2 regions of the Streptomyces sp. NPDC057900 genome follow, and region 1 is predicted to be linked to the other one. Evidence: riboswitches for the same ligand, from Rfam matches in the RefSeq annotation. Region 1 holds a riboswitch; the other holds the start of a gene.
What was found. A riboswitch is a leader RNA that binds a small molecule or an ion and turns the genes downstream of it on or off. The one in region 1 is predicted to bind cobalamin.

Region 1 (4,235 bases):
CTGCGGGGTGATCTCGGCGCCGCAGCCGCTGAGGGCCAGGACGGCGGTGAGGGCGAGGCCGAGTGCGGCGGGACGTATCGGGCTGGGCATGGTGGCAGTGCTTCCTTAGGAGGGGACGACGGGGAGGAGGCGGTCGAAGATCAGCTGTACGGCGCCGGTCTCCGGGTGCGGTACTCGATGCGCGCGGACGCCGAAGACCTCGGCCAGCAGCTCCGGGGTGAGTACGTCGTGCGGGGCGCCGGAGGCGACGATCCGGCCTCGGTCGATGACATGGAGGACGTCGCAGTGGAGTGCGGCGAGATTGAGGTCGTGCAGCGCCGTGAGCACGGTCAGCCCGCTGGCCCGGACCAGGGCCAGCACCTCCAGCTGCTGGGCGATGTCCAGGTGGTTGGTGGGTTCGTCGAGCACCAGCGCCCGTGGCTGCTGCGCCATGGCGCGGGCGATCAGGACGCGCTGCTTCTCGCCTCCGGACAGGGTCAGGAAGCCCCGGTCGGCCAGGTGTCCGGCCCCGACCTCCGCCAGCGCCGCGTCACATGTGCGTCGGTCTTCCTCCGACACGCGCGCCGTCGGTCCCTGGTGCGGCATCCTTCCCATCGCGACGATCTCCGCGACGGTGAAGTCGAACTCGTGACTCGACTCCTGGGGAAGTGCGGCCAGTCGGCGGGCGGCCTCCCGCGGGCTCAGGGCGTGCAGGTCCTCGCCGCCGATCCGGACGGTTCCGGCGGAGGGGTTCAGCGCCCGGTAGACGCAGCGCAACAGCGTTGACTTCCCGCTGCCGTTGGGGCCCACCAGGCCGACGAGCCGAGCGTCACCCGCTCGCAGCGTGACGTCCTCCACCAGCCGCGCACCGGCGATCTCGACCGTCAGCGCGTCGATATCGATCCGCATCACGCACCTCCGAAGGTGTAGGTGCGGCGGCGCATGAGCAGGATGAAGCACGGCACGCCGATCATCGCGGTCAGCACGCCGAGCGGCAGTTCGGCCGGGGCGAGCAGTACCCGCGAGAGGATGTCCACCCAGATCAGCAGGACGGCGCCCGCGAGCGGTGCGACGGCCAGCAGACGTCGGTGATCCGCGCCGACCAGCATGCGGGCGGCGTGCGGGACCATCAGCCCTACGAAGCCGATCGCGCCGCTGACCGCGACCAGCGCCCCGGTGACGGCGGCGGAGACCAGGAACAGCTCCTTGCGCAGCCTCCCGGCGTCCACTCCGAGGGCGGCGGCGGTCTCGTCACCCATCGCCAGCGCGTTGAGCCGGCGCGCCGACCACCAGAGGTGGGCGAGGCCGCCGAGCGTGGCGCCCGCGGCGATCGGTACGGAGGACCAGGTGGCGCCCCCGAGGCTGCCCAGCATCCACATCATCGCGGAGCGGGCGGCCTCGCCCCGCTCCGCGGCGAACACCATGAACGTCGTGATGGCCGAGAAGCCGTAGTACATGGCCGTGCCCGTCAGGACCAGGCGCAGCGGGGTCAGTCCGCGAGCGGTCCGGGCGACCGCGTAGACGAGCATCATCGCGAGGAGCGCGGCGAGGAAGGCCGCGGTGGACAGCGCCCAGACGCCGAAGGCGCCGAAGACCCCGAAGATGAGGACGGCGTTCGCGCCGACGGCCGCGCCGGAGGAGATGCCGAGGACGAACGGGTCGGCGAGGGCGTTGCGGACCATGGCCTGCACCGCGACGCCGATCGCGGACAGGCCGGCTCCGACGACCGCCGCGAGCACGGCTCGTGGAAAGCGCAGCTCCCACACGATGGTGTACCCGGCGACTTCGCCGGGAGCGATCCGCTGTCCCGTCAGGCCGGCCCACAGGTAGCGCGACACCTCTGCCCAGGAGATCCCGGAGGCCCCGATTCCGGCGCCGCAGACCAGGGAGAGCGGCAGCAGGACACAGAGCGTGATCACCAGCAGGGGCAGGGGTACGCGTCGGGGAGGGGCGGGCCCGCCACCGGCGCGCGCCGCGCGCGAGGGCGGGGCAGGTATGCGTTCGAGGGGAGTGACCACGGTCGGATCGCTTTCACCTCAGGCCGTGCACCTGCACGATCGAAGGAGCGGCCCGGACGCGAGGCGCCCTTTGCAGCACCTCTCGCAGTCCACGGCGAATTGACAGGAGCCTTCACCGCCGCGGGTAATCGGGCTCGCGGAGCCATCAGGAGGGCTCCGCCTACCGTTGCGGGTCAGCGCCGGAATTCGACCGGACTTCCCCCGCGGGGCGTGAGCAGCTTACGGGTACGGCACGGCGTGCTCCTTTTCGCCCCTCAGCCCCGAGCGCCCCGGAGCACCTCTCGGGCACCTTTCGGGCACCCCCCGAGTACCCCCGAGTGGCCCCTGAACGGCCCCTGAACCGACCCGGAGAAGCCCCCGAGAGGGCCACCGCACGGGCGACGGAGCACCTAGCGTGACGGCGGACGCCCGGCCGGGGCCCGCACACCTGACGCAACCGCTCTCTTCGCAAGGAGGCTCCATGCCGTTCAGGGACAGATCCGCATTACGGCTCCTCGCCGCACGCGGCACGGCCGCGGCCGTGGCGGCCGCCACGGCCGCCGTCACCGGTCTCGCCGCCGCTCCCCCGGTCCACGCTTCGCCGGCTGCGCACGGGGCCCTGCGGTGGGCACCGTGCGACGACCCGGCGAAACCGGGAGCCGAGTGCGCCACGCTCTCCGTACCGGTCGACTGGGACCACCCGGACGGGCCGGGCATCGACCTGGCCGTGGCCCGCCGCAAGGCCACCGAGCCCGGGGCGCGCGTCGGCTCGATGGTGTTCGGCCCCGGCGGCCCGGGCGACTCGGGCGTGCGGATGGTGGTGGGCAATATCGGCCGGTTCAGCCCCGAGGTCCGCCGCAGGTTCGACATCGTCAGCTTCGACCCGCGCGGTGTGGGCGGCAGCGACCCGGTGACCTGCTCCGCCGGCCTGCTGGCCGAGCGGCCGTCACCGGAGCTGAGGAGCCGGGCGGACTTCGACGCCACCCTGGCGTACAACAGACGGCTCCGCGCCGACTGCCGGGCCCGTAGCGGCCCGGTGTTCGACCACCTCGACACCGGGCAGACGGTCCGGGACCTGGACGCCCTGCGGGCGGCGCTCGGCGAGCGGAAGCTGACCTTCCACGGCAGCTCGTACGGCACGCTGCTCGGCGCCCAGTACGCCGAGACCTATCCGCGACGCGTGCGCGCGATGGTGCTGGAGAGCGTGATGGACCACAGCGTCGCGGCCACCCGTGAATTCCTTCGCTCGGAGGCGGCCGCGGCGCAGGACTCGTTCCAGGAGTTCGTGAAGTGGTGCGGGGGCGCGGCGGACTGCGCGCTGTACGGCCGTGACGTCCGCGCCGTCTGGCAGGACCTGCTGGCCCGCGCCGCGCGCGGCGAGCTGGCGAACCCGGACAGGCCGGGGACCGCCCTGTCCTCCTCCGACCTGGTCAACAAGTACGCGTTCCGGAAGTTCTACGACGCCGACTACGCGGGCCTGGCCACGCTGATCGCGGGGATGGAGGCGAGCACGCCGCTGCCCGCGTCGCCCACCGGGACGGCGCCACTGCCGCCGGCCACCCCGGTCTTCTGCTCGGACTGGCGGCTGCCGGTGCGCGACTACCGGGAGTACCGCTCACTCGTCACCACGATGGACAGGGCCGCGCCGGACCTGCCCTACCTGCTGCCGATCCACATGGCGGCGGCGTGTCTGGGCGCGCCGACCGCCAACCCGCAGCACCGCCTGGACGCACCCGGCGCCCCGCCGGTCCTGCTGTCCAACGCCCTGCACGACCCCGCCACCGGCTACCCGTGGGCGGTGTCCGTGGCCCGGCAGCTGGGCCGCGGCAGCGTGCTCCTCACCTACGAGGGCCAGGGGCACGGCAGCGTCACCAGCGGCCCCTGCATGGAGGACGCGGTGGACAGGTACCTCACCGGCCTGACGGTCCCTGCACGGGGCACCAGCTGCCCCGCCGTACCGTGACGCGTTTGACCTGAGTAGACCTGTCTGTCTAATCTGTTTCGAGAAACTAGACAGACAGGTCTACCCAACGCTCTGGACGGGAATGGTCATGACGAATCCCTCGGTCGTCCCGATGTCCAAACCGGCCCGCACCCCGGACGCGGCGCCCGCCGGACCCGGATCCGCCGGCATACCCGCCGCCATATCCGCGCGGGGCCGGCGGCTGCCGTCGAACGTGGCGCTGTACGTACTCGCCTCGATCACCATCTCGTTCCTGGCCGCCTCCAGCGCACCCACCCCGCTCTACGCCGTCTACC
Region 2 (4,235 bases), on a different contig from region 1:
GGGCACCTGGAGCAGGCTGCGCTGCGGACGGAGGGGCCCGGCGGGAGGAACGGCGGATTTGCCCATGGAGAGACTGCTTCCTAAAGCGGCTTTACTTAAGATGCTTTAGATAGTCAGTCGCATTTCTGCCACCGTCAAGGGGGTGGACGGGCGTATTTCGGCCATGGCGGTGACCGTTGCCGTGCCGGAGCGGACCGTCAGGCGGCCCTGGCCGTACGGGCGATGGGGTGCAGCGCGGCGTACTCCAGGGGTGCGGACGGGTCGATGGAGACGTCCAGGGGCGCGGGTTCGGCCCCCGCCCGGACCAGGAGGTCTCCGACCGAGGCGATCATCGCCCCGTTGTCGGTGCACAGCTTCAGCGGCGGGATCCGCAGTGTGATGCCGGCGGCGAGGCAGCGTTCCTCCGCGAGCGCCCGGACGCGGGAGTTGGCGGCCACTCCGCCCACCACGACCAGGGTGTCCACGCCGTGCTCGCGGCAGGCGGCGACCGCCTTGCGCGTCAGCACGTCGGCCACGGCCTCCTGGAGCGAGGCGGCCCCGTCCGCCAGCGGCGGTTCCTCGCCGCGCAGCCGGTACCGCTCGGCCCAGCGCGCGGCGGAGGTCTTCAGCCCGGAGAACGAGAAGTCGTGACGTGAGTCCCGCGGCCCGGACAGCGGGCGCGGGAACGCCACGGCGCGCGGATCGCCGTCCCGGGCGGCCCGGTCGATGGCCGGCCCGCCCGGATACGGCAGCCCGAACACCCGGGCCACCTTGTCGAAGCACTCGCCGGCCGCGTCGTCCACGGTGTCGCCCAGATGCGTGATCGGGTCACGCGCCAGATCCCGTACGAGCAGCAGGGAGGTGTGGCCACCGGAGACGATCAGCACCATGCAGGGATCGGGCAGCGGCCCGTGCTCCAGGGTGTCGGCGGCCACGTGCCCGGCCAGGTGGTGCACCCCGTACAGCGGCACCCCGAGCGAGAACGCCAGGGTCTTCGCCCCGGCGAGCCCCACCTGGAGCGCCCCCGACAGCCCGGGGCCGGTGGTGACCGCCACGGCACCGATGTCCGCCATCCGCAGTCCCGCCCGGTCCAGCGCCTCCCGCATGACGGGCGTGAACGCGTGCAGGTGTGCCCGCGCCGCGATCTCCGGCACCACTCCGCCGAACCGCGCGTGCTCGTCCATGCTCGACGCCAGCGCGTGTCCGAGCAGGCGCCCGTTCCGTACGAGACCCGCGCCGGTCTCGTCGCACGAGGACTCGATGCCGAGCACCACCGGGGACTCCATGACGCACCTTTCTGCACATGCTGGCTAATTGCGACGCATGTGCAATAAGGATACGTCGAAGACCACCCGGTCCGGTCAGGCGCCCCGGCGCAGGGCGATGGTGTCACCGGCGTTGAGCACCGTCGCGCGGTTCGCTCCCGCGAAGGCCGAACCGTCGCCGCTGACCTTCCACGTGTTCGTCCCGCTGTTCGCCTTGCCGTTGAGAGACGTGATCGTGCCCGTTCCCGAGGACGGTGTCACGCCGCTCACGCAGCCGGACGGGGTCGCCCCGCTCGTCGCCGCGTCCAGGACGGCGCCGAGCGTCGTCGTGGTCCCCGTGGGAGTGAGGGTGACGGAGCACACCTTCAGGCCCCCCGCTCCGTCGTCCACCGTCAGGGCCAGTTTCGCGGCGGTACCCGGGGTGAAGGCGGACTGTGCCACCCACCGGGGCGCGCCGCTCGTGACGGGGGCCGGGGGAGCGGTGGTGAATCCGCCGCCGGCGACGGCTCGCAGACCGTCGATGGACGCGTAGGCGGAGGGCGCGGTGTCGCCGGGCAGGTACTTGAAGCCGCCGCCGGGGCTGAACTGCTGACTGATGAGGAAGTCGACCGGGGTCCTGCCGACGGAGGTGAGGAAATCACCGGTCTGCGGGTTGATGCCGCAGGCGTTCAGACCGGAGACCGCCCAGCCGTTGGAGTCGGTGTTGACGCCGAACATCGCGTTGAACGCGCCGCTCGTGGGCACCAGTTTGCTCTTGAGGAACGCCTTTGCCTGAGCGATGTCCGTGTCAGTGCCCGGGACGCCGGAGACACAGAGCGCGGCCATCGCGGCGCCGGTCATGTCGATGTCACTGGTGGCGGCGAGCGCCGCCGGATCGCCCTCGGCCTTGCTGTAGTTCCAGCCGCCGTCGTCGTGCTGGTTGGCGCGGATACGGGTGACGAGCGCATCGCGCAGGGCCTGGGGTATGCGCTGGGCGCCGGCCTGGGTCCTGGCCCCGCCGAGGGCCAGGGCCGCGAAGACGGTCCCGTTGAAGTTCGCGGACGGGCCGAAGTAGCCGGGCTCCGCGTTCTGCCAGTAGCCGTAGATGTCACCGATCAGATTGCGGGAGGAGGAGACCCTGGCGGGGTCGATACCGGCCGCGTAGGCGTTGAGCGTGGCGCGTTCGTAGTCGGTGACCACAGGTGCCGCCGATGGCCAGCCCGCCGTGGCGAGCAGGGTGCGGTAGACCGATCTCGCGTTCTTCGAGGCGTCGCCGCCAGGTGTGACGTCCACCGCCGCGGTTCCGGCGGCGGCCAGGGCGCTGAATGCCCACTCGTTGGAGAGTCCGCCCGAGGCGTACGAACCGTCGGCCGCCTGAAGGGACTTGAGATACGCGACACCGTTCGTCTTCGAGGTGGCGATCTGGGCCGGTGTGGCGGTGGCCGCCGCCGGCAGGGCACTCAGACACAGAGCCCCGAGGGAGACGGCTGCTGTGAACACAAGACGGGGTGAGACCGAAGGACGAGGCATGGCCTGCTCCTGGGATGAGGGGCGCGCCGGCCAGGCCCGCGTCCGGCCCGAAGAGGGGCGGCAGCGGGAAGGGCCGCCGCCCGAACGCGTGGACCGGCTTCCTGTGATGCACCGCCGACATGGGCATTCGGGCTCGGAACGGCCCCCGCCGTCCCACACCGCTGCGCGTCAGCCCCGGACTCTCACCGGGTTCCCCCATGTGGCAGCCCAGGACGCTACCCCAGGCGGAGCAGTCCTGTCAGCAGCCCCCGAACCCGGTCCGAACGGCGCGGCCGCCTCTTGACGTTGTGTGCGAGGGCGTGCTCAAATCCGCCTGATAAGCACTGAGTTCCAGGGGAAGCCGGTCGAAATCCGGCGCTGACCCGCAACCGTAGGCCCGGCATCGCCGGGCGAGCCGGATTACCTGGGGCCTGATCTGCAGCGAGAAGCGCCGTCGCGGACTACGGCGTGGTCGACCAGCCCCGCCATGCGGTGAATCACGCGTGGTCGCGGTGGGCTCAGCCACGTTCGTGTCCCCACGGAGACAGAACGAGGGGGCCGCGGTGGGGACCGCACAGCGAACAGACCGGAAGCCGGGGACCAGAGCGTTCCTGTCCCTGGTGGCGGTGGCATTTCTCCTGCTTGCCATGTGCGTGACACTCGGTACGGGCACCCCGGCCGCGGCCGGTCCCGTCGACGCGTGCACGGCCCGCGAGGGCGCTGTCGTCGCTGTCGACTTCGGCCCCTTCGGCGGCAAGGTCGAGCGCGGCTGCGACACCACGCCGACCACCGGATACGAACTCCTCCACGAGGCGGGCTTCACCACAGAGGGGACGCAGCACGACGGCCCGGCCTTCATCTGCCGCATCGGACTCGGCTCCGGAACGCAGTACCCGACGACGGACCAGGAGTCCTGCGTCCTCACCCCGCCGGCCACCGCCTACTGGTCCTACTGGGTCGCCTCGCCGGGACAGACCAAGTGGACGTACAGCCAGTACGGCGCCATGAGCCGCGACCTGAAGGACGGTGACGTCGACGCCTGGGTGTTCGGCGGGACCGACATCGGCGGCACGACCGGCGGGCCGACGTTCACCCCTGACGACGTGCGCGCCGGCGGGGGCGAAGAGACCCCGGACCCCGGCGGCAGCACGCCCACGGTCCCGGCCGGTGAGATCGACACCACCGCGGCGGCGGCCTGGGCCAAGGGTGCGCTCAAGGACGGCGAACGCGTCGTCGACGACGGCGCCGACACCCCGAACTACCTGTTGACCACCGAGGCGGCCTACGCGCTCGCCGCCGCCGAGGGCACGAGCGCCACCCTCGACAAGGTCACGGCCTTCCTCGCCGCCCACACCGACGACTACGCCTACCCGTCCGGCAAGGACCAGGCACCCGACGCGACGGCGGCCGCTCGGCTCGCCCTCCTCGCCGAGGCCACGGAGCGCGACCCGCATGCCTTCGGCGGCCACGACCTGATCGCGGACCTCATCGGCAACGTCTGCG

Region 2: linked by a shared signal. The riboswitch ahead of ACFVQ0_RS24560 (prenyltransferase/squalene oxidase repeat-containing protein) and the one ahead of ACFVQ0_RS05075 (FecCD family ABC transporter permease) in region 1 are both predicted to bind cobalamin.

Annotation. Positions count from the first base shown of each region.
Region 1 covers NZ_JBHVOI010000001.1:1,239,388-1,243,622, forward strand. The annotation lists gene ACFVQ0_RS05065 (ABC transporter substrate-binding protein) at 1-90, opposite strand, end outside; gene ACFVQ0_RS05070 (ABC transporter ATP-binding protein) at 106-888, opposite strand; gene ACFVQ0_RS05075 (FecCD family ABC transporter permease) at 888-1,997, opposite strand; cobalamin riboswitch at 2,099-2,245, opposite strand; gene ACFVQ0_RS05080 (alpha/beta hydrolase) at 2,458-3,939, shown strand; gene ACFVQ0_RS05085 (MFS transporter) at 4,028-4,235, shown strand, end outside.
Region 2 covers NZ_JBHVOI010000006.1:428,253-432,487, forward strand. The annotation lists gene ACFVQ0_RS24545 (ROK family protein) at 1-66, opposite strand, end outside; gene tsaD (tRNA (adenosine(37)-N6)-threonylcarbamoyltransferase complex transferase subunit TsaD) at 198-1,265, opposite strand; gene ACFVQ0_RS24555 (hypothetical protein) at 1,341-2,753, opposite strand; cobalamin riboswitch at 2,875-2,949, opposite strand; cobalamin riboswitch at 3,034-3,179, shown strand; gene ACFVQ0_RS24560 (prenyltransferase/squalene oxidase repeat-containing protein) at 3,380-4,235, shown strand, end outside.